Regions from separate parts of the Synechococcus sp. EJ6-Ellesmere genome, predicted to be linked through region 4. Evidence: predicted binding sites of a transcription regulator. Region 4 holds the regulator's gene; each other region holds the start of a gene.
The links. The regulator NtcA, encoded in region 4, controls nitrogen genes in cyanobacteria. The targets are predictions, from matches to a motif close to GTANCNNNNGNTAC.
Positions count from the first base shown of each region.

Region 1: KBY78_RS09540 (P-II family nitrogen regulator) is a predicted target of NtcA. The motif match lies at 5,311-5,324, and genes of this name have one in related genera.
Region 2: KBY78_RS01520 (circularly permuted type 2 ATP-grasp protein) is a predicted target of NtcA. The motif match lies at 4,708-4,721, and genes of this name have one in related genera.
Region 3: KBY78_RS05915 (sensor histidine kinase KdpD) is a predicted target of NtcA. The motif match lies at 4,991-5,004, and genes of this name have one in related genera.

Region 1 is NZ_JAGQBY010000075.1:6,346-13,601, forward strand. It holds gene KBY78_RS09510 (amino acid ABC transporter substrate-binding protein) at 1-295, shown strand, start outside; gene KBY78_RS09515 (ABC transporter permease subunit) at 292-1,281, shown strand; gene KBY78_RS09520 (amino acid ABC transporter permease) at 1,286-2,569, shown strand; gene KBY78_RS09525 (amino acid ABC transporter ATP-binding protein) at 2,573-3,316, shown strand; gene KBY78_RS09530 (glycine betaine ABC transporter substrate-binding protein) at 3,384-4,322, opposite strand; partial or broken gene KBY78_RS09535 (ABC transporter permease) at 4,409-4,960, opposite strand; gene KBY78_RS09540 (P-II family nitrogen regulator) at 5,431-5,769, shown strand; gene KBY78_RS09545 (GAP family protein) at 5,846-6,583, shown strand; gene KBY78_RS09550 (fasciclin domain-containing protein) at 6,598-6,999, opposite strand; gene KBY78_RS09555 (CO2 hydration protein) at 7,036-7,256, opposite strand, start outside.
Region 2 is NZ_JAGQBY010000008.1:4,516-11,771, reverse strand. It holds gene KBY78_RS01545 (urease accessory protein UreD) at 1-773, shown strand, start outside; gene KBY78_RS01540 (MFS transporter) at 759-2,126, opposite strand; gene KBY78_RS01535 (urease subunit gamma) at 2,251-2,553, shown strand; partial or broken gene KBY78_RS01530 (urease subunit beta) at 2,550-2,855, shown strand; gene ureC (urease subunit alpha) at 2,912-4,636, shown strand; gene KBY78_RS01520 (circularly permuted type 2 ATP-grasp protein) at 4,774-6,213, shown strand; gene KBY78_RS01515 (alpha-E domain-containing protein) at 6,207-7,244, shown strand; gene KBY78_RS01510 (transglutaminase family protein) at 7,229-7,256, shown strand, end outside.
Region 3 is NZ_JAGQBY010000037.1:13,362-20,617, forward strand. It holds gene KBY78_RS05890 (glycoside hydrolase family 15 protein) at 1-805, opposite strand, end outside; gene KBY78_RS05895 (WecB/TagA/CpsF family glycosyltransferase) at 900-1,631, shown strand; gene KBY78_RS05900 (photosystem II reaction center protein K) at 1,635-1,787, opposite strand; gene tgt (tRNA guanosine(34) transglycosylase Tgt) at 1,822-2,967, opposite strand; gene KBY78_RS05910 (adenosylcobinamide-GDP ribazoletransferase) at 3,021-3,800, shown strand; gene KBY78_RS05915 (sensor histidine kinase KdpD) at 3,797-4,912, opposite strand; gene KBY78_RS05920 (DUF3155 domain-containing protein) at 5,317-5,688, shown strand; gene KBY78_RS05925 (alpha/beta hydrolase) at 5,755-6,360, opposite strand; gene purH (bifunctional phosphoribosylaminoimidazolecarboxamide formyltransferase/IMP cyclohydrolase) at 6,495-7,256, shown strand, end outside.
Region 4 is NZ_JAGQBY010000023.1:12,206-19,461, reverse strand. It holds gene KBY78_RS04140 (hypothetical protein) at 1-383, opposite strand, end outside; gene KBY78_RS04135 (NIL domain-containing protein) at 380-793, opposite strand; gene KBY78_RS04130 (thioredoxin domain-containing protein) at 914-1,492, shown strand; gene thyX (FAD-dependent thymidylate synthase) at 1,526-2,248, shown strand; gene KBY78_RS04120 (hypothetical protein) at 2,287-2,661, shown strand; gene dcd (dCTP deaminase) at 2,663-3,256, opposite strand; gene KBY78_RS04110 (cob(I)yrinic acid a,c-diamide adenosyltransferase) at 3,250-3,843, opposite strand; gene ntcA (global nitrogen regulator NtcA) at 4,051-4,779, shown strand; gene KBY78_RS04100 (DUF3084 domain-containing protein) at 4,826-6,073, shown strand; gene KBY78_RS04095 (resolvase) at 6,070-6,534, shown strand; gene KBY78_RS04090 (DUF3146 family protein) at 6,531-6,788, opposite strand; gene pth (aminoacyl-tRNA hydrolase) at 6,825-7,256, opposite strand, start outside.

The sequences.
Region 1 (7,256 bases), on a different contig from region 4:
CCTCTTCCAGGCCGAGGAGCTGGGCATCACCAAGGCCAACGTGGCCGCCAAGGTGGCGGAGGCCAAGGCCAACACCAACCAGGCCGACCTGCGCCGTTTCCTGGGGGTGGAGGGTGATTTCGGCAAGCAGCTCGGTCTGCCAGCCGACTTTGTCGCCAAAACGATCGCGGCTGTTGGCAATTACGGCGAAATCTTCGAGCGCAATGTGGGCACCGGCTCGCCGCTCAAGCTTGAGCGGGCCGAGAACCGCCTCTGGACCCAGGGTGGCCTGATCTATTCGCCGCCCTTCCGTTGAGCGCCACCCTCAAGCGAATCCCCTGGTGGCGCGACCGCCGGGTGCTGCCCTGGATCGTCCAGGCGGTGGTGGGCCTGGTCCTGCTCCTGGTGATCACCCTGCTGGTGGGCAATCTGGTGCGCAACCTCACAGCCGCCGGGCTGTTGCTGAGCTGGCGCTGGCTGAGCCAGCCGGCCAGCTTCGATGTCGCCGAGAGCCTGATCCCCTTCGACGCCTCGATGCCCTACTGGCGTGCCCTGCTGGTGGGACTGGTCAACAGCCTGCGAGTGATTCTGGTGGGCCTGGCGGGGGCCACGCTGCTGGGCACGGCCATGGGCATGGCCTCGTTCAGCGGCAATGGGCTGCTGCGGCGGCTGGCCCGGGTGTACGTGGAGGTGATCCGCAACATCCCCCTGCTGCTGCAACTGCTGTTCTGGTACTTCGTGGTGTTTCTGGCCCTGCCCAACGGCACCGCTGCTTTTCAGCTGCCTGGGATCGTTCTTTCGAAGTCAGGGTTGTATCTGGCCTGGTTCGCCCAGGGCTTCAGCTGGCAGGGCCCGGAGCTGGTCAATGGGGTCTGGAGGGCGCCTTTGAGGCTGTCCGTGGAGTTCACAGCCCTGCTCACCGGCCTGATCACCTACACCGGCGCCTTCGTGGCCGAGGTGGTGCGGGGTGGCATCGCTTCGGTGCCGAAGGGCCAGTGGGAAGCGGCCACCTCCCTGGGCCTGCACTGGAGCGCCAGCATGCGCTCGGTGGTGCTGCCCCAGGCCCTGAGGGTGATCGTGCCGGGCCTGAACAGCCAGTACATCTCCCTGGCCAAGAACTCCTCCCTGGCTGTGGCTGTGGGCTACGTGGATCTGTATTCCGTTTCGGAAACCACCCTCAACCAGACCGGGCGCGCCCTGGAAGTGTTTCTGCTGCTGCTGGGCTCTTACCTGATCATCGATCTGCTGATCTCCGCCGTGATGAACGGTGTGAACCAGCTGGTGCAGATCCGGGAGCGCTGAGCCGATGACCTCCATTCAACCCGGTCCCCAATCCGGAACCACCCCGCCTCTGCGGCCCGCCAGGCCGGCACCGGAGTCTGTGCAGCGCAGCTGGGCCGGTTCCCTGCGCCAGGAACTGTTCGCCAGCCCAACCGACGGCGTGCTTTCGGTGCTGCTGATCGCGGTGATCCTGGCGGCGGCGGCGGGTCTGTTGCGCTGGGCGTTCGGCCAGGCCCAGTGGGCCGTGATCCAGGCCAACACCACCCTCTTCGCCGTCGGGCGCTATCCGATCCCGCAACAGTGGCGCCTCTGGCTGCTGGTGGTGCTGGTGGCAGCTCTCAGCGGCGTGAGCTGGGGGCTGTTGCGGGCCTTTCCCCGAGCGGATCGCAGCGGCGAGCTCTGGCCCTTCAACGACCGACTGGCGGTGGCCGTTCTCGGTTTCCTGACGGCCTGGCTGCCGGCATCCCTGGCCCTGGACTTTTCGTTGCAACTGCGCTGGTGGGCGATCACTGGCCTGTTGCTGGCCATGCGCTGGCTGTCAGGCCACTGGGGGCGGAACTGGCCGCCGCGGCTGGTGAAGCTGGTACCCCTGAGCTGGCCGCTGCTCTATCTGCTCGGGATGGTGCTGATCGCCGGCGGTCTGGGCATTCCCCGGGTGCCGCCATCGGAGTGGGGCGGGCTGCTGCTCACCCTCTTGATGGCCAGCTTCGCGATCCTGCTCAGCTTTCCGATCGGGGTGGTGGTGGCCCTTGGGCGCCGAAGCAGTCTGCCGTTGCTGCGCTGGACCTCGGTGCTCTATATCGAATTCATCCGCGGTGCCCCGCTGATCACCCTGCTGTTCCTGGGTCAGAACATCCTGGGCTACATGCTCCCCGGCGGCTGGGCACCGGATCGGGTCTGGCGGGCCGCCTGGGTGCTGACCTTCTTCTGTGGCGCCTACCTGGCCGAGGCGGTGCGCGCCGGCCTCTCCGCCGTTCCCCCAGGCCAGCTGGAGGCCGCCCGTTCCCTGGGGCTCTCGATGCCCCTGGCCCTGCAACGGGTGGTGCTCCCCCAGGCCCTGCGCATCGCCCTGCCGGCCGCCGTGGGTCAGTTCATCTCCCTGCTGCAGGACACCACGCTGCTGTCGCTGATCGGCCTGCTCGATCTGCTCGGCACTGCCCGTACCGTGATGGCCAATCCCGAGTTCCTGGGCAAGAACGCCGAGGTGTATCTCACTCTGGCTGTGCTGTTCTGGTGCTGCTGCGCTGCCCTGGGGCTGGGCAGCCGGGCCCTGGAACGCCGCCTCGATCCCACCCATTCCCCCTCCTGAGCCATGCCGTCCACCCAGCCGATGATCGAGGCCCGTGGGGTGCAGAAGTGGTACCCCAATGGCTTCCATGCCCTGCGCGGCGTTGACCTGAGCGTGTCGAAGGGGGAGGTGGTGGTGATCATGGGCCCCTCAGGCTCCGGCAAAAGCACCTTCATCCGCACCTTCAATGCCCTTGAGCAGTTCCAGGAGGGCTCCATCAGCGTCGATGGGATCGCCCCCCCCAACGACCTGCGCAACATCGATGCGATCCGCTGCGACACCGGCATGGTGTTTCAGCAGTTCAACCTCTTCCCCCACCTCACGGTGCTGGAGAACCTCAGCCTGGCGCCGGTGGTGGTGCGCAAGCGCCGACGCAGCGAGGTGGAGGCCCAGGCCATGGCCCTGCTGGAGCGGGTCGGCATCGCCGAGCAGGCCCGCAAGTATCCCGGCCAGCTCTCGGGCGGCCAGCAGCAGCGGGTGGCGATTGCCCGCTCGCTCTGCATGGAGCCCCGTATCCTGCTTTTCGACGAGCCCACCAGTGCCCTTGATCCGGAGATGGTGGGCGAGGTGCTGGAGGTGATGCGCGATCTGGCCGCCGACGGCATGACCATGGTGGTCGTGACCCACGAGATGGGCTTCGCTCGCGAGGTGGCTCACCGGGTGGTGCTGATGTCTGAGGGGCAGATCGTGGAGGAGGCCCCCCCGGAAACCTTCTTCACCAACCCCCAGCACGAGCGCAGTCGCCAGTTCCTGGCCCAGATTCTCTGAGGGTCAAGCGCCAGTGAGGCCTTCCAGAGCGGTGGAGAAGACCTGCCTCTGATCCCGGGCAGAGTTCTCAACGAGCGCCGGTTTGCTCGAGGTCGTCGAGAAAGCGATTCACCACCTGCCCCACAGCTTCGCCGTTCTCGTCCACCTGCGCATTCAGCCTCTGCATGGTCTGCGCGCTCAGTTTTCCCTGGAGCCCCTTGATTGCGCGGCCGATTTCCGGGTGACGCCGGAGAATGGCGCCATTGACCACAGGTACGGCCTGGTACGGGGGGAAATAGTGGCGGTCGTCCTCCAGGGCCTTCAGCCTGAGGGTGGGGATCAGACCGTTGGTGGAATCACCTGCGATCAGGTCCACCTGACCATCGGCCAGGGCGCGGTAGACCAGGCCCAGATCCATCGAGACCGGCCGAGTTGCAAAGCTCAGGCCATAGCTGCTGGCCAGGCCCGTGTATCCATCGGCCCTGTTCAGGAATTCATAGCCGAATCCAGCTCGCCAGCCGGGGGTGTGGACCGCCGCCTCCGAGATCGTGGTCAACTTGAGGCGCCGGGCGGTCTCCAGGCGTACCAGTACCGCAAAGGTGTTCTCGAATCCGAGAGATGGGAACACCTCCAGATCAAAGCGGTCCCGGTAAAGGCTTCGGGTCCGCTCCAGCATTGTCGTGGCCTCGCGTAGGGGCGGTTGCTGCAGGATCGTCATCCAGGCGGTGCCGCTGTACTCCACATAGGCGGCGATCCGGCCGCTGCGGACGGCCTCCTGGCAGATTGCCGTTCCACCAAGGCTGAACTGCCTCTCCACCTGCAGGCTGCTGTGGCGCTCGATCTGCTGGGCAAGCAGCTCCCCCAGAATGATCTGTTCGGTGAAACTCTTGGATCCGACGGTGATCCGCCCGGCCGTGGGGGGCCGACGGTGAAGGGTCCCAGCCCCAGGCTTAGTGCTGCCACCAGGGCAATCAGCAGGCCCCCCAGGCCTGCGGCAAGCCAGGAGCGGCGGCGGCCCAATCCCCATGGCCTCAGCGGCCAGCGTCTGGGCGTGCGTCCCTGCACCAGGCCGATGGCGGCATCGGCGGCCAGGGCCAGGGCTGCAGCCGGAATCGCCCCGGCCAGGATCAGGCCATTGTTCACCGTGGCCAGGCCGCGGAAAATGAACACTCCCAGTCCGCCGCCGCCGATCGCAGCCGCGATCGTGGCGACCCCCACGCTGATCACCGTGGCCACCCGGATCCCGGTCACGATCACCGGCAGGGCCAGGGGAAGTTCCACGTGGCGCAGCACCTCTCCCTCGCTGAGACCGAGTGCCAGGCCGGCTTCACGCAGCCCCCGGGGAACGCCGGCCAGGCCGGTCACGATGGAGCGCAGCAGGGGCAGCAGCGCGTAGAGCACCATGGCCACCACGGCCGGCACTGGCCCGATCCCCCCCAGAAGGGGCACTGTGATCAGCAGGCCGAAGATCGCCAGACTGGGGACGGTCTGGATCATCCCCGCCAGAGCCAGCACCGGACCCGACCACCGGGGGCGAGAGTGAACCCAGAGGCCGGCCGGCAGGCTGAGGGCCAGAGCCAGCGCCATGGCCAGGCCCACCAGTACCAGGTGTTCGCCGGTGCGTTGCAGGATCTCGGCGATCAGGTCCCTGCCGGGAGCGGCCATGGGCCAGAACGCTTCGGGGCTTCTCCTCAGCTTCGCAGGGGTGTGTTGAGGGCCCCCACCAAGGCCGCAACCACGATCAGCTTGAGCACGGACCAGCGGCGGGCGATCAGCAGCCAGCCCGCCAGCAGCGGACGGCTTTGACCAGCGACAACGGCGGCGGTGTCTCGCTCTCGGGCTCAGGACTTGATGGCAGAGCCGTTGGCATCATGGTGAGCTGAACCGGGAGATGACGGAGCCGTCATCGGTAGCGGCCCACATGGCTGGGGTGGGACGGAGGAGGCGGGCCGTGCCTGATCCCAGCCAGCGGCAAGCATCCGTTTCATCCGAAACAGGCTAAAGCGGGGCATTCTGTCTCGACAGCTACAGAGAAGAGCAGCTCTGACCCGCATTGTTCGCTTGAATGCCCGCGCGGCTGGGTATTCCCGGCCCGTGCTTCCATCACGTTCACACCTGTCCCACCGTCTTTCATCATGAAAAAGGTTGAAGCCATCATTCGCCCAGTCAAGCTTGACGATGTCAAGACGGCTCTCGTCAATGCGGGCATCATTGGCATGACCATCACCGATTGCCGGGGCTTCGGTCGCCAGAAGGGTCAGGTGGAGACTTATCGCGGCGCCGAATTCACCGTGGAGTTCATCAATAAGGTGAAGGTGGAGGTCGTGGTCGACGACGACAAGGTGGACACCGCCATCGATGCGATTGCTGGTCCCTCCCGAACCGGTGAAATCGGAGACGGCAAGATCTTCGTGACAGCCGTTGAGAAGGCCGTGCGCATCCGCACATCCGAAACGGGCACCATCGCCCTCTAAGGAGCCAGCGGCCCCTCACGCTGGGGGGTGCCAGACCAGTACGGTCTCAGACGTCACATCGGCGTTGGCGCTCCCCTTGCCCAGCCTTGATCTGCTCGGCCCCGCTCCGCACCTGAGCTCGGCAGCTCTTTTTGGTCAGTCATCACTCTTCGGGTTCGGCATCGCCTTCAGTCCGCTGCACATAGCCGTGGTGGTGCTGCTCCTCTTGGGAACATTCCCCCTGAGACGCGCCCTGGCCTTTGTGAGCGGTTGGGCCAGTGCGAATGGACTGGCGATCGTGGGCCTGATGGTCGTGGGCGACAACCTGGCCCTGGCCCTCAACCACGGAGAACGCGGGCAGGTGATGATCGATCTGATCGGCGCGGCCGTGTTGATGGGCCTAGGCGTCTATCAACTCACTCCGGCCGCTGCCATCGGCGAGCAGGGCATGGCGATGCGTCTGATCAGTCAGCTGCCTGACTTCAGCACACCGATGCTGGTGCTGATTGGGGCCGCCAGCGCCCTGCTCACCCCAGAGAATCTGGTCTTCTATCTCAAGGAAGCCGGTTTGCTGTTGATCAATCAGCCGGGTGTGAGCACTGATCTCGAACTCACTGGCGTTTTCATGGCGGTGGCCAGTTCATTGCTGCTGCTGCCTCCCCTGGCCTGGATTGCTACTGGCGGCAGGATCAGAGTCCCCCTCAGTCGGCTGGAGGGCTGGATGGTGCACCACGGCGAGTGGCTGGTTGGTGTGCTGGCCCTGCTGATCAGTGCCTATCTGATCTGGGAGGGACTGCACGGGCTCTGGTTGATGCAGGGTGCGGCTCCACTTTGAAGCGGGGCGGAGATTCAGCCCGGCAGCATCACCCGGTTGATCACATGCACGATGCCGTTGTCGCAGACCACATCTGCCGCATTCACGCTGGCGTTTTTCACTTCGAAAGGATCAGCGCGGCGGATCGGTAGTGGCGCCCCCTCCAGGGTGGTCCACTCCGGTTGACTGAGCAGTTGCTCACGGGTGTACTGGCCCGAGAGCACGTGATATTTGAGGATCCGTGCCAGTTGGGGGGGGTTCTGCACCAGGGTCTGAACGGTGCCGGGTGGCAGGGCGGCAAAGGCGTCGTCCACCGGAGCGAACACAGTGAAAGGCCCCGGGCTGGCGAGGGCCTCCAGCAAACCTCCAGCCTCAACAGCCGCCAGCAAGGTCTGGAAACAGCCGGCCGCACGAGCGGTGTCGAGAATGTCGGGCACGGTGATGCTTGTCAGAGGAACGGTGGGTGGATCAGCTCAGCGGTAGTCCTGGGTCTGCACATCGCGCAGGCGTGCTTCGGGCCTGAGGAAGCGATCCATCTGGCTTTCGAAGAAGCGGCGGTTGGCCAGGAGATGCTCCGGATCGGGATCATCCAGGGGATAGAACAGCGCGGCCCGAAGGGCCTGGATCACCGCAGAGGTGACGTTGTACATGGAGCGCTGGAAGGTGATGCCAAGCTGAATCAGCTGATCTTCCT
Region 2 (7,256 bases), on a different contig from region 4:
TGGGGGGCGATGAGCTGAGCATTGGAGCTGAGCTCGGGCCCCACAGCCGTGCCCTGATCACCAGCGTCGCCGCCCAGAAGGTGTATGGGTCCGTGGGACGCTCCCGCCTGGCGCCCCGGGGCAGCTGGAGCCGCCAGCGGCTGAGCTTCGAGCTGCTGGAGGGGGCGGACCTGGAATGGCTGCCCCAGGAGGTGGTGGTGTTCGCAGGAGGTCTGATTGAGCAGATCTGCCGGGTGGAGCTGGCCGAGGGAGCCAGCTGGCTCGGGGCCGATGTGGTGCGCCTGGGCCGCAGTGCCGATGCCGAAACCCTGGGGGAGGGCTGCTGGCGCTCGCGCCTGGAGGTTCGCCAGCAGGGGCGCTGGAGCGTGGTCGATCAACTGGAGCTGTCGGGAGAGACCTTGCGCTCCCCCCACGGGCTGGCGGGGATGCCCGTCTTCGGCAGCCTGGTCTGGGCGGCGCCGGCGCCGGTGCCGGAAGCTCTTCTGGAGCTCTGCCGAGCCGATCGGACCGGGCTGGAGGGGGAGATGGCCTGCGGCCGGCTCGATCAGGGGCTGGTGGCCCGTTACCGGGGCGGCTCCACCCAGGCGGCCCGCTGGTGGTTCACCCGCATCTGGGCGCGGATCCGCGCCGAGCGGGGCCTGGCGGTGCCGGTTCTCCCCCGGGTGTGGCCGTTCCAGGAGGATCCCTGGCTCGACACCTCGGACGGGATCGTCATGGCCTCGGGACCCTCCGTCAGACCTGGAGCGCTTCAGGGGCCCTCACGCCCGCTGTGATCCGTCCGTCTGCGGCCAGTGCCGCATCACCACAAGCCCCAGCACCACGAGCACGGCCGGGATCAGGCCGATGCAGAGGCGGATCATCACCAGGGCCGGATGGGGCTGGCCACCGACCAGCCCCGCCACGTAGCCGCTCCAGCTGAGCAGGTTTCCCAGCAGAAACACCGACACGGCGCTGCCCAGCTTCTGGGTCATCACCATCCAGGCGGTGAACAGCCCGGCCGGCCGCTCCGGATCGGCGTCGATCGCGTCGGGCAGCAACGACCAGGGCAGCAGGTAGGCGGTGGCGGCCCCCAGGCCCAGCAGAATCACCACCCCCACCAGCAGCGAGAACTTCAGGCCGTTGCCCCCAGGGGCCAGCGGGGCCGCGGCGGCATCCAGCGGCACCAGCACCATGGCCAGACCCCCCATGGCGATCCAGACGCCACACCCCCAGCGCAGGGCGAACAGCCGTCCCCGTCGGGCCGCCAGCCGGCTCCACAGCTCCAGCCCTGCCATGGCACTCAGCTGGAAGGGGATCAGCATCCAGGTGCTCCAGGCCTGGGGCAGATGCATCACCTCGGTGAGATAGAGCAACGACACCGGCTGCATCAGTTGCAGCGCTCCCCAGAGCAGGAGATACAGGCCCACCATCCGCAGGAAGCGGCCATTGCGCCGGATGCGTCCCAGCTGGGCGGTGATGGGCTCGGGTGACCCCGAGGGCCGGCGGCACACCCGTGCGGCCGGCGCCAACCCCCAGGCGGACAGCAGGGTGCCGACGACCACCACCGCTCCTGCGGCCACCCCCATCGCCAGGTAGCCCGGGGCGCCGTAGCCCACCAGCAGCGCGCCGAGCATCAGGCCCAGCAGGCTGCTGAGAATCGAGCCGGTGAATCGGGCCGCGTTGAGGCGGGTGCGCAGCCGGGTGTCTTCGCTGAGCTCGGTGGCCAGGGCGCAGAAGGGCAGGTTCACGCCCGTGTAGGCGGCCATGAACACCACGGAGATCAGCACGAACCAGCCGAAGCGCAGCAGTTCACCACCAGGGGGGAACCACCACATCAGCGCCATGCTCAGCCCGAGGGGTACCGCGCTCCAGACCATCCAGGGGAGGCGGGGCCCGAAGCGGCTGCGGGTGCGGTCGCTGAGCCAGCCCAGCAGCTGATCATTGATGGCGTCCCAGAGCCGGCCCACCATCAGCACCAGGCCAGCCAGCCAGGGGGGGAGCCCGGCGATCTGGGTGTAGAAGACGAACAGATAGAAGCCGATCAGGGCCGCCGCCAGCCCGGTGCCGGCGTCACCGAGGCCGTAGGCGAGCACCGTCCGGCGACGCAGGGCCGCCGGCAGCTCCAGCAGATCGATCGGCTCGGCCATGGCGGTGGGGCTGCTTGGACTCCGAGCATGCTGGTCTCGAGGCCTCGAGCCGGCGGTGAAAGTTCCTGCTGAACCTGGCGGCCTGCCAGGCCACTGCCAGAGTGCCTGCGGAACGCCCCGGCCCATGTATCTCACTCCCCAGGAGAAGGACAAGCTGCTGATCGTCACCGCAGCGCTTCTGGCGGAGCGCCGGCTGCAGCGGGGTCTGCGTCTCAACCATCCCGAGGCCGTGGCCTGGCTCAGCTTTCTTGTGCTCGAGGGGGCCCGCGACGGCCGCAGCGTGGCTGAACTGATGGCCGAGGGCACCACCTGGCTCAGCCGCGAGCAGGTGATGGAGGGGGTGCCGGAGCTGATCCCCGAGGTGCAGATGGAGGCCACTTTTCCTGATGGCACCAAGCTCGTCACCCTGCATGAACCGATCCGATGATTCCCGGCGAACTTTTTCCTGAGCCCGGCAGCCTCGAGCTCAACGCCGGCCGGCCGGTCACCACGATCGAGGTGGCCAACCGGGGTGATCGTCCTGTGCAGGTGGGATCCCACTTCCACTTCCACGAGGCCAACCATGCCCTGGTCTTCGATCGGGAGGCGGCTCGGGGCCAGCGCCTCGACATCCCCGCCGGCACCGCGATCCGCTTCGAGCCGGGGGATCAACGTCCCGTTCAGCTGGTGCCCCTGGCCGGATCCCGCTGTGTGTTCGGCTTCAACGGCCTGATCAACGGCCCCCTCGACTGCTCTCCCCCGGGCCACACCGCCCATCCCCCGTTCCTTCGCCACCCGCACCAGCCATGCCCTATCGGATGGACCGCCGGGCCTACGCCGAGACCTATGGCCCCACCACCGGCGACCGGCTGCGGCTGGCTGACACCGAGCTGATTCTGGAGGTGGAGGACGACTTCACCAGCTACGGCGAGGAGGTGAAGTTCGGCGGCGGCAAGGTGATCCGCGACGGCATGGGCCAGGCCCAGACCTCCCGCGCCGACGGGGCGGTGGACACGGTGATCACCAACGCCCTCATCCTCGATTGGTGGGGGATCGTCAAGGCCGATGTGGGCTTGCGCGACGGACGCATCTGCGCCATCGGCAAGGCAGGGAACCCCGACATCACCGACGGGGTGACGATCGTGGTGGGGCCCGGCACCGAGGCGATCGCCGGGGAGGGCCACATCCTCACCGCCGGCGGCATCGACACCCACATCCATTTCATCTGCCCGCAGCAGATCGAAACGGCCCTGGCCTCAGGGGTCACCACCCTGCTGGGCGGCGGCACCGGCCCGGCCACCGGCACCAATGCCACCACCTGCACCCCCGGGGCCTTCCATCTGGCCCGGATGTTCCAGGCCGCTGAAGGCCTGCCCGTGAACCTGGGCTTCTATGGCAAGGGCAACGCCAGCACGCCCGAGGCGCTCGAGGAGCAGGTGCGGGCCGGAGCCTGCGGTCTCAAGCTCCACGAAGACTGGGGCACCACCCCGGCGGCGATCGATTGCTGTCTCACCGTGGCCGACCAGCTCGACGTGCAGGTCTGCATCCACTCCGACACCCTCAATGAGGCGGGTTTTGTGGAGGACACGATCCGGGCGATCGGCGGCCGCACCATCCACACCTTCCACACCGAAGGGGCTGGCGGCGGCCACGCCCCGGACATCATCCGGATCTGCGGCGAGGCCAACGTGCTGCCCAGTTCCACCAACCCCACCCGCCCCTACACCCGCAACACGCTCGAGGAACACCTCGACATGCTGATGGTGTGCCACCACCTCGATGCGGCCATCCCCGAAGACGTGGCCTTCGCCGAATCGCGCATCCGGCGCGAAACCATTGCCGCCGAGGACATCCTCCACGACCTGGGGGCCTTCAGCATCATCGCCAGCGACTCCCAGGCCATGGGCCGGGTGGGTGAGGTGATCACCCGTACCTTCCAGACCGCCCACAAGATGAAGGTGCAGCGCGGCACCCTGCCGGAGGACAGCGCCGGTGCGGGCCGCGGCCGCAACGACAACGTGCGCCTCAAGCGCTATGTGGCCAAATTCACGATCAACCCGGCGATCGCCCACGGCCTCGACAGCCAGATCGGCTCGGTGGAAGTGGGCAAACTGGCTGATCTGGTGCTCTGGAAGCCCGGCTTCTTCGGGGTCAAGCCGGAGCTGGTGGTCAAGGGGGGCTCGATCGTCTGGGCCCAGATGGGTGATGCCAACGCCTCGATCCCCACCCCCGGTCCGGTGCACGGACGGCCGATGTTCGCGGCCTACGGCGGTGCCCTCGCCCCCAGCTGCCTCACCTTCCTGAGCCAGGCGGCCCTCGACGATGACCTGCCCCGCAAGCTGGGCCTGAAGCGGCCCTGCGTGCCGGTGGTTCACACCCGTGGCATCGGCAAGGCCCAGATGCGCAACAACAGCGCCCTGCCCAAGGTGGAGGTGGACCCCCAGACCTATGAGGTTTTCGCCGACGGTGAACTGCTCACCTGCGAGCCCGCCGACGAGCTGCCGATGGCGCAGCTCTACTTCCTGCTCTGAGGGCCCGCGCCAACAACGGGCCCTGGCCGGGTGTGGATCTGGATCGATCCAGCTCAACCCACCGGCAATCGGTAGCGATAACCACCAGAGTTGTCAATGCCGCTGTCCATGATCAAGCCATGGCCACGCCAGCGTCGATGTTCACTGACTACAAGCCCAGCAAGGGTTACGACGAGTATTTCAGCGCCGCCTCCGAGCCGCGCTCGGCCCTGAGTCCCCTGCTCTCGTCCCTCGGTCAGCTGGGGATCGAGGAGATCAACCGCAACCATGCCGCCGCCGGCATGTTGCTCAAGCGCCTCGGCGCCACCTTCCGCCTCAACGGCTCCGGTGAGCGGGGCGGTGAGCGGATCCTTCCCTTCGATCCCCTGCCGCGTCTGATCCGCTCGGGCGAATGGCAGCGGCTGGAACTCGGCCTGATTCAGCGGCTGGAAGCGATCGACAGCTTCCTGGGCGATGTCTACGGCGATCAGAAAATCCTCAGCGACGGGGTCGTGCCCCGGGAGGATGTCGAGAGCTCCCAGGGCTGGCGGCCCCAGATGCAGGGGTTCAAGCCGCCCCTGGGCCGCTGGTGCCACATTTCCGGGCTTGATCTGATCCGCGACGGCCAGGGCACCTGGCGGGTGCTGGAGGACAACCTGCGCTGCCCCTCGGGGGTGGCCTACTTCCTCGAGAACCGCCGCGTGATGAAGCGGATGTTCCCCAGCCTCTTCGCCGGCCGCACGGTGCAGCCCATCGACGACTATCCGTCGCACCTGCTGCAGACCCTGCGCGACCTGGCCCCCTGGACCGACACCCCCAAGGTGGTGCTGCTCACCCCCGGGGTCTTCAACAGCGCCTACTTCGAGCACAGCTACCTGGCCCAGCAGATGGGCATCCAGCTGGTGGAGGGTCGCGATCTGGTCTGTGAGGGGAACCGGGTCTGGATGCGCAGCACCTCCGGGCTTGAGCCGGTGGATGTGATCTACCGCCGGATCGACGACGACTTCCTCGATCCGGCCGTGTTCCGCCCAGACTCGATGCTGGGGGTGCGCGGGCTGATGGAGGCCTACCGGGCCGGGCGCGTGGCGATCGCCAACGCCCCCGGCACCGGTGTGGCCGACGACAAGCTGATTTACGCCTACGTGCCGGAGATGATCCGCTACTACCTGGGGGAGGAGCCGATCATCGAGAACGTGCCTACCTACATCTGCTCGCGGCCCGACGACCAGGCCTATGTGCTCGCCCATCTCAGCGAACTGGTGGTCAAGTCGGTGGCGGAGGCGGGCGGCTACGGCATGCTGATCGGCCCCCATGCCGATCAGGCCGAGATCCTTTCCTTCGCCGAGAAGATCAAGGCCGATCCCCGCAATTTCATCGCCCAGCCCACCCTTGAGCTCTCCACCGTGCCTTCCCTCAGTGAAGGCGAGCTCTACCCCTGTCACGTCGATCTGCGTCCCTACGTGCTGCGGGGCAAGGGCGCCTGGGTGAGCCCCGGGGGTCTCACCCGCGTGGCCCTGCGCCGCGGCTCCCTGGTGGTGAACTCCTCCCAGGGAGGAGGCTGCAAGGACACCTGGATCGTGGATGAGACTTCATGCTGAGCCGCGTCGCCGAATCCCTCTACTGGATCAACCGCTACGTGGAGCGGGCGGAGAACATCTCCCGCTTCCTTGAGGTGAGCGAGGCCATGGCCCTCGACTGCCCCCCCGGCAGTGCCGAGCCCTGGCTGCCGCTGATCGACGCCAGCGGCGACCGTGAACTCTTCGATCAGATCTTCCCCGCTGGGGGGCCCGAAGAGGTGGTGCGCTTCCTGGTCCAGGAGCCGGAGAATCCCAGCAGCATCGTCAACTGCATCGACGCGGCCCGCGAGAACGCCCGCCAGATCCGCGAGGTGATCACCACTGAGATGTGGGAGCAGCTCAACGATCTCTATCTCACCCTGCTCGAGAGTGATTCGTTCTGGCGGCTTCCCGGCCAGGAGCAGCTCCACGAGGTCCGCAAGGCCTGTCAGCTCTTCTACGGCATCACCGATGCCACCTTGAGCCGTGACCTCTCCTGGCAGTTCAGCAAACTGGGTCGACTGGTGGAGCGCGCCGACAAGACCAGCCGCATCCTCGACGTCAAGTACTACCTGCTGCTCCCCAGCCCCGAGGAGGTGGGAGGTGTGCTCGATGAGCTGCAATGGATTTCGCTGCTGCGCTCCGCCGGGGCGTACCAGATGTTCCGCCAGTCGCAGCAACAGGGCATCACCCCCCGGGCCGTGGCCGAGTTCCTGCTGCTCGATCCCATCTTTCCCCGCTCGGTGCGCTACTGCCTCGAAGGTCTCAGCAAGTCCATGCGGGTCATCCGCGGCAATCCGGTGCCCGGCCCCCCCGACGACCTCGAGTGCCTGACGGGACGCATGCTCGCCACCTGGAGCTACGTGCGCATCGACGAGCTGATCTCCCAGGGGCTGCATGAGGCCATCGACCGTTTCCAGGGCGATCTCAACCGCCTGCATGCCTTGATCGACGCCAACTACTTCGTCGTGGCCTCGCCCCAGGCGGAGCCGGACGACACTGCCGCGGCCGCCGACCCCAGCCCCTCCTCCAGCACCGTCGTTCCTGCATCCTCGGCATGCGCGCCCGCGTAACCCACACCCTCA
Region 3 (7,256 bases), on a different contig from region 4:
CCTGCAGGGCCCGCCGCAGCCGCACGATCGCCGGATGGGGGATGTGCAGGCAGCAGCTGCCGTCGCCATGGGGGCCGTAGAGGTCGAGGCCCTCCAGGGCCTCCAGGGCCGCTTTGACCAAGCCGATCGAGCTGGCGTTGCGTTCCGGTTCGCCGTGGTTGCCTTTGTCGCCCCGCTCCCAGATGCCGTAGTCGGCGATCCTGTAGGCCCGGGCCACGTAATACACGAGGTTCTGCAGGAAATCCCGCTCGTGGCTGCTCTGCACCACCACCAGCCCTGCCCGGGTCAGCTGGGCCAGCTGCAGCAGATAGAGGGCCGTGGCGTCGAGCTGCAGATGGCCCCAACCGTCGTCTGGCACAACCGGGTTGCCCGTGCCGGTGTCGAACTTGGCGTGGATGGCATCGAGCCGGTCGAGGCTGCGCTTGAAGCGCTCCACCTTCGCTGCCTGGCGCAGCATGGCGGTGAGCAGGCCGCGCATCAGCTGCAGGACCCGCTGGTTCAGCTCATGGGCCCTGGTGCAGGGGCCATTCAGGCGGCGGTGGGCCTGGGCCAACCCCCAGACGCACTGGATCGAATAGACGCAATCCCGTACCCATGCATCGCCGTAGTTGCCGTGCACCGTGTTGGAGGTGCTGGCCGGCAGCAGCCCGGTGATCGGATCCTGGCGTGCCAGCACCACCCTCTCGATCTGGCTGTCAAGGTGGCTAAGCAGCTCGTGGGCGTCCTCATCGCTGAGCTGGCGCGGCCCCAGCTGCTCCTGAAGGGGAGGCTCCAGGGCTCCGTCGCTGGTCCACTCGCTCGTCATGGTCGGCCTGGCTGCGAGGTTGATCGAGGCATCTGCGCTGCAGATGGTTACTCTCTTTAGATTCTCCCCTGCGGTACGAAGGGACCTGGCCGTGATGGTGACGGAAACTCAGGTTCCCGGGTGCCTGCGCTCGAGGGTGCTGGGGCTGCCGGTCGATGTCTGTGCGGATGTGGCGGACGCTGCACTGGCGCTGCATGGCCGCGGCGGTGGTCAGATCGTCACTCTCAATGCCGAGATGACGATGGCGGCGCTCGAGGATCCCTCCCTGGGAGATGTGATTCGCGCCGCCGAGCTGGTGATCCCGGATGGGGCGGGAGTGGTCTGGGCCCTGGGTCGGCAGGGGCATCGGGTGAGGCGCAGCCCGGGCATCGAGCTGGCTGATCGGCTGCTGGTGGAGGCTGCTGAGCGGGGGTGGCGGGTGGCCCTGGTGGGGGCGTCCCCAGCGGTGATGGAGCGCCTGCGGGAACGTCTGCTGCTGCGGCTGCCGGGCCTCGATCTGATCGCCGCGGTGCATGGCTATCAGCCCGAGGCGGCCTGGCCGGGTCTGGAAACTACGTTGCAAGCCAGCCAGCCGGATCTGGTGCTGGCCGCGCTGGGGGTCCCCCGCCAGGAGACCTGGATCCAGCGGCTGCATCAGGGCCAGGGCGGCCTCTGGATGGGGGTGGGTGGCAGCTTCGATGTCTGGGCTGGAGCCAAAAAAAGGGCCCCCACCTGGATGGGGGCCCTGCAGATCGAATGGTTGTACCGGTTGATCCAGGAACCGAGCCGTTGGCGGCGGATGTTGGCCCTTCCGGCTTTTGCCTGGGCGGTGCTGCGGGGTGGGTGAGGCTCAGCGGAAGCCGACGGAGGCTTGCCAGACGAAGGCCAGCAGCAGGAAGAACAGGGGGATGATCGGCAGGATGTCGACCAGGGGACCGAAGGCCTGGTAGGCCTCGGGAAGCTGGGCCAGGGTGGTGGCGGTGATCAGTGTGGAGAAGACCATCCCTGAACGGCAAAATCGTGATATGGGCTGGACGCTACCACGTGTGAGCGGCCCCTGAGCCGGGCTCCCAGGGAGTGAAATCCTCTGCAAAGCAGCCCTCGCGGATGGCCGTGGCCATGGCTGTACTGAAGCGAATCAGCTGGGTGAGGTTGTGCAGGCTGAGCAGGATCCGGCCCAGCAGTTCGCCGCTGCGGAACAGGTGATGCAGGTAGGCCCGGCTGTGACCTGTGCAGGCCGGGCAAGCGCAGCTGGAATCAAGCGGGGTGTGGTCGTGGCGGAAGCGGGCGTTGCGCAGGTTCCAGCGCTCGCCCCCCACCAGGGCGGTGCCGTGGCGGCCAAGGCGGGTGGGCAGCACGCAGTCGAAGAGGTCGATGCCCTGGGCCACCGCGATCGCAATTTCCCGCAGGCTGCCCACCCCCATCAGGTAGCGGGGGCGATCCCGGGGCAGCAGCGGCGCCACCTGGCGCACGATCCGGTGCATCGACTCCACCGGCTCCCCCACGCTCACACCGCCGATGGCGATGCCGGGCAGGCCCATGGCGCTCACCGTCCGTGCCGCCTGCTCGCGCAGATGGGGGAAGGTCCCCCCTTGAACGATGCCGAACAGCGCCTGGTCGCTGCGGTCATGGGTGGCCACGCAGCGCTCCAGCCAGGCGTGGGTGCGGCGGCAGGCCTCGGCCACGTCGTTTTCGCTGGCGGGGTAGGGAGGACACTGATCGAAGGCCATGGCCACATCGGCTCCGAGCGCCATCTGGATCTGCATCGAACGCTCCGGTGTGAGGCTGATGCGGGAGCCGTCGCGGGGCGAGCGGAACACCACCCCTTCGTCGTTGATGACATTGATGGCGCCGAGACTGAACACCTGGAACCCACCCGAATCGGTGAGCAGGGGACCATCCCAGCCCATGAAGCGGTGTAGCCCGCCGGCTTCCGCCACGATGGCTTCCCCGGGCTGGAGGTGCAGGTGATACGTGTTGGCGAGCACCATCTGGGCGCCGGTGGCCGCCAGCTGGGCCGGTGTCACCCCTTTCACGGTGCCCAGGGTGCCCACCGGCATGAAGCGGGGAGTCTCGACACTGCCGTGGGGCGTGTGAAAAACGCCGCAGCGGGCCTGGGTCCTCGGGCAGTGGGCCGTGGTCTCGAACCGGAAGGGATCGGCCGCTGCGGCGGAGCGGGTCACGGCGATTGGAACGGTTCGGGATTGAACCTAGATGGTGCGCCCGGGGGCGGCCGATGAGGCCGCTGGAAGCCCCCCCCTGGCTGCGCGACCTCGCCGGGGCCTGGATCTTCTACACGGTGCTGCCCGCCTGGCCGCGGCTGCATCCCCGCTTCGAGCGGATTGCCCGCTTCGCCCCCTGGATCGGCCTGCTGCTGGGCCTGCTGCAGGGCCTGCTCTGGTGCCTGGCGGAACCATGGCTGCCTGCAGGGGCCCGGGTGGCCCTGGTGCTGGCCCTTGGTCTCTGGCTGACGGGCGGCATCCATGCCGATGGGGCGATGGACACGGCCGATGGTCTGGCCGCCGGCGAGCGTGCCCTGGAGGCGATGGACGACAGCCGGGTCGGAGCCAGCGGGGTGCTCGCTCTGGTCCAGGTGCTGATGCTGCGGGCGGCCGCGCTTCTCACCCTGGCGGAGCTGAACTTTGGCCCCCTGGTGGCCCTCGCCCTGGTCTGGGCCGCAGTGTGGGGCCGCATCGCCCCGTTGCTGGCGATGCAGCACTTCCCCTACCTGCGCCCCGCCGGCACGGCCGCATTTCATCAGCGCCACTGGCTCGGCCTCGGTCGGGAGCTCAGACCCGCGCTTCTGGTCCTGGTGCCGCTCACCCTGGTGGGGGCGTCGATGGGTTGGCCCTGGCAGGGCTGGCTGGGCCTGCTGCCGGCGTGGCTGCTGCCCCTGGGGCTCGGCCGCCGTCTGGGGGGGCACAGCGGTGACAGCTACGGCGCCTGCGTGGAATGGGTGGAGAGCCTGACCCTGCTGCTGCTTGCCCTGGCCGCTCTCGTGGCTGGGGCCGGCTAGGCGCTGGGCGGCAGCTCCAGCAGGAAGGCGTTGCCAGATCTGGGGAGTTCGCTGGCGGCGAGGCTGGGGGGGCAGAGCAGGCTGAGTTCGCCGCCCAGGTTGCGGGCCAGATCCCTGGCCAGGGCCAGCCCCAGCCCCGTGCCAGGCAGGTCCTGGCCCCGCTCCCCTCGGATCCCCCGTCCGAAGATCGCCTCGCGTTCCTGATCGGCGATCGCCACACCGCCATCCCAGACCGTGAGCCTGGGGCGCCCGCCAGAAGCCAGGGCGCTGTGCAGGCCAACGCTGCTTCCTTCGGGGCTGTAGCGGAAGGCGTTCTCGAGCAGGTTGGCGAGAATTTCGGCCACGGCGGCGCTGTCGCCGCGCCAGTCCGGCAGGGAGCCGGGGCCCTGCCAGGCGCGCCCCTGCAGGGCGGCGGTGGCGGCGGCCCGTTGCAGCAGCGGCTGCACCCGCTCCCGCAAGGGTGAGGCCTCGCCTGTCCTCAGGGAAGGGGGCAGCAGAAGGGGGCCTGCGCTCTGCGGCCCCGGCTGGATCGCCGCTGGATCCGCGAGTCCGTCGATCGCTTCGATGTAGCGGTGGAGCTGCTGCCCTTCCACCAGCAGGTTCTCCACCAGCGCCCGATTCTCCGGATCACCCTCGAGGCGTCGCTTGAGCAGCTGAGCAAAGGTGCGCAGGGCGGCCAGGGGATTGCGCATCTGGTGCACCAGCAGGCGCAACTGCTGCTGCTGCCGCTCCAGCTGCTCAGCCAGGCGCTGGTGCTCCAGATCCAGCAGCAGGGCCTCAGTGAGTGACTGAGCTGCCGCCTGCAGCCGTGGATGGAGGTTGGCCGGCCAGGCGCTACCGGCCAACTCCACCCGCAGGGCGCCCAGCAGGGTGCTCTGGTGGCGCAGGGGCAGCCAGCGGCGCTGCTCACTGGGCAGCAGCAGGCTCTGGTCTTCATCGACGGCGGGAAGGGCCATGCGCTGCGCTGGCCAGTGGCCCGCCGGCATCAGCGCCAGCTTGCCGTCCTCACGGGGGGTGGCCAGATAGACCACCAAAGAGCGGAGGTCACTGCGGTCGGAGAACTGCTCAAGCTGCAGCTGGAGCAGGGTCAGAAAACGCGGCGACACCTGCATCGTGGCCTGGCCTGGGGAGCCTGCAAAAAAAATTCCGGAACCCGTGATTGAAATCTCGGATTTAGCCTTAAGATTTACGTATCGACCACTACTTCGCGGTCCGCGAGCGGACCTCCAGGTGCAGGGGCGAACGCATCGGTTGCACTTTCCTGCAAACGAGGCTACAGCAGAGAGAGACCCGTCCCTCCGCTGTTCGGAGGCATCCCCTGGGATGCCTCCGGGTCGCTTCCTGTCTGGGGTTTCCCTGAGCAGCTGCCAGCAGCCGCACCAGGAATTCCGCTCCCGGTAGCCAGATGTCTGGACGTGCCTGCGCTTCCCCAGGGAGCGCTCATCCGGTTTGTCTCGCCTTGCGAGACCGCCCCATCCTTCCCATCCCTCTCCATCTCCCCCTCGGGAGTTGTTTCATGTCCAAGAAGCGCAAGCGGATCAGTCGCCGTCGTCTCGCCGGTCAGCGCGTGCTCGCCCACGTGCCCACCCATAACCTCGAGACCGGAGAGCACAAGCCGGTCACCGCGGCCCGCCGCTACATCGCCAAAACCGGCCTTGAGGCGCCCGCACTGCTCAACGTTCGCCGCAATGAGCACACCACCGATCGTTTCTTCTGGGGTGAAAAGGGTCTGTTCAGCGCCCAGTACGCCGAGGAGAACCACTTCCTCTTTCCCTCCCTGCGCCTGATCGTCGATCAGGTCGGTGAAGACACCCTATTCGCCGGCCTCGAGTCCACTGGCTCCGACGACTGGGAAGAGATGGAAGAGTACGAATACGCCTTCGTCTGAGGTCTCCCTCCGGTGAACGCCTGACCCGATCAACCCCCGTGGATCCATCGATCCGTGGGGGTTTGTTCATGCCGGTGGCCGGGGCCAGTGCTGCTGGAGGAACGAACGCAGAGAGGGGAACAGGGCCGGGTCGATGGTATGCCCCCCCGGGAAACCCAGCAGCTCACTCTCCCCGCCGGCGCTCCGCCAGAGCCGCTGCAGCTCTTCGCTGGCCCCGTAGGGCACCACAGGATCCGCTCGGCCGTGGGTGAGCAGGACCGGCGGCAGGGGGGATTGGGGCCTCCAGCCTGGATGGGGATAGCCGCTGCAGGCGATCACGCCGGCCACCGGCAGATCCCCGGCCACATCCAGGGCCATGGCCGCTCCCTGGGAGAAGCCGAGAACAATCGTCCTCTCAAGGGGCAGGCTGTCCGCCAGGGCCTCCAGCCGCTGGCGCAGCTGTTGCCGTGCTCCCGCCAGGCCAGGCCACTCCGGCTGCTGCAGGTCGTACCACTGGCGCCCGACTCCGTGGGGGTGGGCTTCAGGCGCGCGCAGGCTGATCACCCCCGTGGCGCGGCCGGCGAGCTCCTCGCCCAGATCAAGCAGGTCGTCGGCATCGGCGCCCCAGCCATGCAGCAGCACCAGCCGCTGCTCGGCGGCGGCGGGTCCGCGGATCAGAAGGTCATCAGTCATGGCACTGGGTCCTGGCGCACTCGGGTGGCGTTGCCGGCGGCAGGGCCGGAGCTGGGGCCATGGTGCTGCGCGGTTGGGGCCGTTGGGGTGCTGCTGCTGCGTAAGTTGTGGCCAGCACGCCTTCACGACCGTCCATGGCCCCCACCGCGCTGCTGAGTGTGTCGGACAAGCAGGGCGTGGTGGAACTCGCCACGGCCCTGCACCATCGCCATGGCTACAGCCTGCTCTCCAGTGGCGGCACCGCGGCCACCCTGGCCGCTGCCGGCCTGCCGGTGACCCGCGTGGCCGATCACACCGGAGCTCCGGAGATCCTCGGTGGCCGGGTCAAGACCCTGCATCCGCGCATCCACGGCGGCATCCTTGCCCGCCGGGAGGATCCGGCCCACCGAGCTGATCTTGAGGCCCAGGCGATCACCCCCATCGATGTGGTGGTGGTGAACCTCTACCCCTTCCGCGAAACGGTGGCTGACCCGGCCGTGTCCTGGGAGAAGGCGGTGGAAACGATCGACATCGGTGGTCCGGCCATGGTGCGCGCCGCCGCCAAGAACCACGCCGATGTGGCGGTGCTCACCGACCCCGGCCAGTACGCCGACTTCCTCTCGGCCCTGGCCGACGATCGGGTCGATGCTGCCCTGCGCCGCCAGCTCGCCCTGGAGGCGTTCCGCCACACGGCCAGCTACGACAGCGCCATCAGCGCCTGGTTGGCGGAGAAGTTGGAGCCCGCGGCCGCTCAGCAGGATCTTCCCCTGCGGCTGGAGTTGCCCTTGCGTCAGACCCTGCGCTACGGCGAGAACCCCCATCAGCAGGCCAGCTGGTACAGCGAGCCCCGGGCTGGCTGGGGCGGGGCCCGGCAGCTGCAGGGCAAGGAACTCAGCTTCAACAACCTGCTCGACCTC
Region 4 (7,256 bases):
AGACGGGCGAGCAACACAGCTGTGGCCAGAATCACCACATCGGCGAGGGCACTGAGGTGCAGCAGGTAGAGGCCACCGACAGTGACCAGCAGCAGGCTGACGATCAGGGTGATCACCCGGCTGGCGGCCATCAGCACCGAGAGCTGACGCAGGAGCAGATCGGGGACCGAGGCCACCACCACCACCAACATCGCCTGCAGACATTCCACCGTCCAGTACAGACCGTGGACCGGATCCTGTTCGGTATTCACCAGGCCCTGGGCTGGAGCGTTCACGACCCAGTGGACACCCAGATAGATGCTCACCAGCAGGAGCAGCAGCAGGAACGGCGCCCGCAGGGGCAGCAGGGCCAGGCGCAGGATGCCGCCGATCACGCTGCTCATCGGGCCTCCAGCACCAGATCGATGGCGTCCACGGGACAGCTGGGGATGCACTGCTCACAGACCAGGCAGTGCTGGGCCCTGAACTCCAGCCGCCAGGCCGGCGGGCGGCTGCGGAGGGCACCACTGGGGCAGACGCTGGCGCAGATACCGCAATCGACGCAGCGGCTGCGGTCGATGCGGATCTCACCGGGAGCGCGATCGAGACCCAGGCCCAGATCCTCCAGCCACTGCTCGGCGGCATCGAGCTCGTCGATGTCGCCCGAGAGCTCCACCACCATGGTGCCGCTCTGGTTGGGCGCGATCTGAGCCCGCAGGATCTTGGCGGCGATGTCGAAATCCACGGCGAGCCGGTAGGTGATCGGGTGATGCACCGTTTCGCGCGGGAAGTGAATGGTGAGGCGACGCTTCACCGCAGCCAGGAGAGGAAGCCAATGCTATCGAGCCTTTTCAAACTGGCGTCCTGGCCCCGGATCCCGGCAGTCCCGCCAGAACTGCCAGAGTGCCTCGGTTCAGGCTCCCTGCGCGCCACGATGATCCTGCCCGACCCCGCAGCTGAAGCCAGCCCCCCCCTGGGGCGGCGCGAGCGGATGGTGCTGGCCGCCATCGCCGCCGCCCTGGCGCTGCTGCTCTTCGGGTTGCGCGGGGGCCTGCAGCCCCAGGCGCCGCTGGAGCAGCTGGCCCGGCGTTCGCCGGAGTTGCCGCTGGCCCTCGCCAGCGGTCGGCCCACGATCGTGGAGTTCTATGCCGACTGGTGTGAAGCCTGCCGCTCGATGGCCCCGGCGATGGCGGCCCTCGAAAGCGAGCACCGCGGCGAGCTCAACGTGGTTCTGCTGAATGTGGACAATCCGCGTTGGAGCCCGGAAATCGATCGCTACGCAGTGAACGGCATCCCCCAGCTGGAGCTCTTCGACCGCGGCGGCCACGCGATCGGGCGCTCCCTTGGGGCCCGCAGCCGCCCCGAACTGGCCTCGATCATGACCGCTCTGATCGAGGAGACCCCCCTGCCCCTGCTGGCTGGCGTCGGCAGCCTCTCCCCCCTGACCGGCGGCGAGGCGCAGGGCACGGGCCAGACCACACCAGCCCAGGCCGGCCCCCGCAGCCACAGCTGATCCACCGCCACCTTTCACCTGCCCTGCTGCCCCATGGACCGTTTCCGGGTCGAGCTGATCGCCGCCACCCCCAACCCCCAGCAGTGCGTCTATGCAGCGATGCATCAGGACTACAGCGAGGGGTTCGTCGCAGCTGACCGCGCCGAATGGCCCGATGAACGCACGGCGGGTGAAATCTGCGTGAAGCGCCTGCTCTCCGGTGAGCGCGGTCACTACGGCCCTCTGGAGCATGCCCAGATCGTGCTCAACGTGGGCTGGTTTCCCCACTCCGTGATGCAGCAGGCCCGCACCCACCGGGTGGGCGTGAGTTTCGATGTGCAATCCATGCGCTACACCGGCGATCGCATCTGCAAGGCCGCCGATCGGAGCCTTGATCTCGAGGAGGTGTTCTATCTGCGCCCGATCGGCGATTACAGCGACCGCCAGGGCAAGAAGTACCGCTACGACGGGGTCCAGCGCGCTCTGGATCTGGAGCTTTGCCGCAAGGCTGCCGAGCGCTATCGCGATCTGCTGGCCGCCGGCTTCGCCGAGGAACATGCTCGCGGCATCCTCCCCTTCGATTACCGCCAGCACTTCGTGGTGAGCTTCAGTCTGCGGGCTTTCCTGCATTTTCTCGACTTGCGCGCCAAGCTGGATGCGCAGCTGGAGATCCGCCAGCTCTGTGATCTGATGTGGCCCCATCTGGAGTCGTGGGCTCCAGAGATCGCCGCCTGGTACAGCCGCGCCCGCCTGCACAAAGCGCGCCTGGCCCCCTGACCCAACCTGTGCCTGGAAGCCCCTCAGCAAGCCATGCCATGCCGCCGCTTCACCTGCTGCTGCTTCTGTGGCTAATCGCACCTGCGGCCCGCGGCCAGACGCTGATCGACGCGGCGGGGGCGGCGGCGATCCAGGGAACCCTGCAGGGCGCCTCCGCTCCGGGCTACACCAACCTGCTGCGATCGGTTGAGGGAAGAATCCAGGGCCTTGGCGCCGGCAGCAGCGGCGATTCCTTCGCAGGCCCGTCGACTGACGGGACCTCCTCAGCGGAGGCTCCGGGTTCAGTGGTGAGAAGCGGCCCAGGCGAACCGGGCGCCGAAACCCTCTTCGTGGTGAATGGCCGGGTGATTCGCCTCTGCCCGAGCGGGCTGCCCTGCATCGGCCAGGTGCGCCGGGCGATGGGGCTGCCCTGAGTCAGACCTTGGCCAGGGTCACGCGCTCCGGCTGATGCTGATACTTGCCAGCACGATCCTGGTAGGTGGTGTCGCAGGGATCCCCTTCGAAGAACAGCAACTGGGTGATGCCCTCATTGGCGTAGATCCGGCAGTCGGCACCGGAAGAATTGCTGAATTCGAGGGTGAGATGACCCTCCCAGCCGGCCTCCGCCGGGGTGGTGTTCACAATGATGCCCAGCCGGGCATAGGTGCTCTTGCCCAGGCAGATCACGGTGATCGTGGGGGGTACCTTCAGTTTCTCCAGGGCCACGCCGAGACCATAGGAATGGGCCGGCAGGATGAAGAACTCACCATCGTCGTCGTGATGGAGAGGGGCAGGCTCCAGGTTGTCGGGATTGAACCGCTTCGGGTTCATCACCGTGCCAGGCACGTGGCGGAAGATCAGGAATTCCCGCGGCGAGAGGCGCAGGTCGTAGCCGTAGGAGGAGCAGCCGAAGCTCAGCACCGGCCGGGAGGCGGTCTGAGGCTCCAGATGCCGCACCAGGGTGGGCTGAAAGGGCTGAATCATCCCTTCCGCTGCCAGAGCGTTGATCCAGCGGTCGTTCTTCAGCATGGGGCACCTCCCCGCCGCAGCTGGGTGACCTGATCGGCCATGGCCAGCAGCTCCAGGGGGATGGACGGACCCGTGAGGATCACATCCAGGTGGGCCGGCCGTTGCTCCAGGGTGCTGATCACCTCCTCAGCGGCGAGAAAACCCAGCTCGATCGCCAGCCCCAGTTCGTCGAGCACCATCAGCTCCACGGCGGCCCCCAGCAACTGGTCGCGACTGAAGGCCCACACCTCCTGCACAGCGGCATGCACGGGTTCGGTCTCCAGGGCGGCAGGCTGGGTGAGACAGGAGGGCACGGCGGGGCGCAACCACTGCAACCGGCCACAGAGCCTGAGGCTGTGCTCGGGCCCCTGGTCGACCCCACCCTTGAGAAACTGGCTGATCAGCACCCGGCTGCCCAGCCCCGCGCTGCGCAGGGCCTGGCTGAACACCCCGCCGAAACTGCCGCGGAACGAGGCGGTGTGGACCTGCAGCAGACCTTCAGGCCTAGCGAGCACCGGCCGGGCGCGGGGCGGCACCGGCCGGGAAGACCCAACGGCGCGAACGGGATGACGCGACTCGGCGGAGGCGTTGCGCAGGCTGGCCGTCATCAACACCCCATGGGAAGCGCGAACCCGAATGTAGCGGGGTCCGGGCCGCCAGCAAGGCTCAGCCACCATCCCTAGCGCGAACATCCGTACTGCACCTGTGGGCGAGGTCCAGCCGGGCCTGTGTGGATGCAATTCATTAGTGTCGGTGACTACAGGGCTCGCCATGGGCGATCCTTAGCGTCAATCTCACACCTGCTCCGCCGAAACATGGTTGGCGCGATGCGCGGATTCAGTCGCACCGGCGGCCCATCGACACCGGCTCCCATTGGCCTGGCCGCTGCCGCCAACGGAGCGAGCACGCTCCTTGATGTGATGCGCGGCCTGAGTGGCTGCGTGATCGAAACCGTCGAGCGGGGTAAGACAATATTTTTCCCCGGTGATCCGGCTGAGCGGGTCTATCTGCTCCGCCGTGGAGCCGTGCGGCTCTCGCGGGTGTACGAATCGGGTGAGGAGATCACCGTGGCCCTGCTGCGGGAGAACAGCCTGTTCGGGGTGCTCTCGTTGCTCACAGGTCAGCGATCCGACCGCTTCTATCACGCGGTGGCCTTCACCCGGGTCGAGCTGGTGGCGGCCCCAGCGGGCTCGGTGCGGCGAGCCATCGAGCAGGACTCCAGCGTGGGGCTGCTGCTCCTTCAGGGCCTCTCCTCGCGGATCCTGCAGACCGAAACGATGATCGAAACACTCACCCACCGGGACATGTCGTCAAGGTTGGTGAGTTTTCTGCTGGTGCTCTGCCGTGATTTCGGCGTTCCCGGCAGCGAAGGCATCACGATCGACCTGCGGCTCTCCCACCAGGCGATCGCCGAGGCAATCGGCTCCACCCGGGTGACGATCACTCGCCTGCTGGGCGATCTGCGCCAGGCAGGACTGGTGCAGATCGATCGCAAGAAGATCACGGTCTTCGATCCGGTCGCTCTGGCCAAGCGCTTCAGCTGAATCCGGTTGCGGCCGCGGCTGATACTGGACCTTCACGCACGGCGCTGTGTCCGGCTGGCTGCTGATTCTGGCCCTCCTGGCCCTCGGGGGGGTGTTGGCCACCCTGGGGGATCGGCTGGGCAGCCGGGTGGGCAAGGCCAGGCTCAGTCTGTTCAACCTGCGGCCGCGCAAGACGGCCGTGCTGATCACGGTGCTCACGGGCAGCCTGATCAGCGCCGTCTCCCTTGGGCTGATGCTGGCAGTGAGCGAACGCTTGCGCGTTGGACTGTTCGAACTCGACGCCCTTCAGGCAAGGCTGCTCGAGAGCCGCACCACCTTGCGCCGCAGTGAGCAGAACCTGCGCCTCAGCCGCCAGGAGCAGGCCCGGGTGGAAGCAGCCCTGCAGCGGGCACGCCGCGACCGGGAGCAGACCCGGCGGCAGCTCACCGCCGCCGAGATCCAGGCGCGTCAGTTACGCGGCGAACTCAAGCCCCTGCAGGCTCAGCGAATGCAACTGCTGGCCCAGCGAGACCGCCTCAACAGGGACATCCGCGCCAGGGACCAGGAGATCAGCAAAACCGAAACGGAACTGGCCCTGGTGCGAGGACTGATCACGGCCGGCGAAACCGAACTCAAGGGACTGGAGGAGAAACTGATCGCTCTGCGCCGCGGCGATGTGGTGATCAGCAGCGGACAACCCCTCGCCAGCGCCAAGGTGAGCCCCCGCAACGCAACCGAAGCCAACGCAGCGGTCGTGGCGCTGCTGCGTCAGGCCAATCTCAATGCCTTCCAGCGGGTGCTGCCCGCAGAAACCCCCAACCGCCAGATCCTGCTGGTGCCCCGCCAGGACATCGCCACCCTTGAATCCCGCATCTCCCGGGGTGGGCCCTGGGTGGTGAGCATCCGCTCGGCCGCCAACGTGCTCCGCGGCGAGGACCAGGTGTTGGGCTTCCCCGACCTCAGACCTAACCGCCAGGTGCTGCGGCGGGGTGATCTGATGGCCTCCACGGTGCTGGAGGGCAATGAACGCTCCAGCGAGCAGGTGGGCAACCCCCTCAACCTGCTGCTGGCGGCCTCCTTTACCAAGGCCCACCGGCAGGGCTCAATCGCCGACGGTGTTCAATTCGATGATGCCACCTTCAACAGGCTGGGGCGGGAACTGAGCGAGCGCCCCCCTGGGCAGACCGTGGCCCTCGAGGCCGTGGCGGTCCGCGACGCCGAAACCCCTGACCCGCTGGTGATCGATCTGCGCCTGAGCGAGGCCCCAAGCGAGACACGGCTGGAGCGGCAGGGTCCTGGACGGGGGCAGCCATGACGCGCCCAGCCACACCGGATCTGCCGAGCCAGGGTGCCCTGGCCGGGCTCGACCCGGGGCGCAGCAAATGCGGCCTGGTGCGCACCGACCGAGGCCGGCAGCAGCTGCTCGAAGCCCTGGTGATCCCTCCTGAGCAGGCCTGGGGCCGCCTGGAAGGCTGGCTGCTGCAAGGGGAGGTGCAGGCGGTGATCCTCGGCAATGGCACTGGCAGCGCCAGCTGGCTGCGACGGTTGGAGCCACTGGCCCCCGTGCTGCTGGTGGAGGAGCACGGGTCAACCCTGGCCGCGAGGGCGCGCTTCTTTGAGCTCAACCCCACCCGCGGCTGGCGCCGGCTGTTGCCCCAGGGCCTGCGACAGCCACCCCGCGACTGGGATGACGTGGTGGCCCAGCTGCTGCTGGAGCGGCTGCTGGGTCATCCCCTGGCAGCGGCGCCGCCGGGGGGCACGCTGAAACGGCCCTAGAACTTGGCCCGCACAGTGAAAGCATAGTCGCCGCCGGGCTCGAGCTGATAATCAACCTGGAGCAGAAAGCGCAGCAGGGCATCCTGGATCAGAGCGCGACCCAGGGAGGGCTCCACCGTCAGCTCGCCCCGGCCGAACGCCCAGCGGAAGGTCCAGTGGAAGCCGCCGGCGGCCACCTCGCCCTCCAGCAGCTGATGACTGAAGCTCTGATGCAGCACCCGCAACTGGGCGGTGGTGGCGGGCAGGCGGCTCAAGGGATCAGGGCACGGGGCGTCGGGGCGAATCCAGCGTCAGACAGGGGAGGGCTGAAAGCTGTTCAGGCGGGGACCGGCCCGCTCATACCCCCAGCGTCGGATGAAGCTGACACCTTCAGGCACTTCGGTCAGCACCTGCTGCAGCAATGGCAGCTCGTCAGCCTCGAAGCGGCCCAGCACATGGGAAATCGTACGGGCTTTGCGCAGAGCAGGGTCCAGCGTCGGCGCGCCGATGCCGATGCGCAAGCGGGCGAAATCCTGGCTGCCCAGATGGCTGATCGTGCTGCGCAAGCCGTTATGGCCCCCGGCGCTGCCGGAGCGGCGCAGCCGCAGGCGCCCCAGGGGCAGGTCCATGTCGTCCACCAGCACCAGCATCTGATCGGGACGGAGCCCGAACCAGTCGAGCGTGGCCCTGATCGAGCGGCCACTCTCGTTCATGTAGGTGCTGGGCTTGAGCAGCCGCAAGCG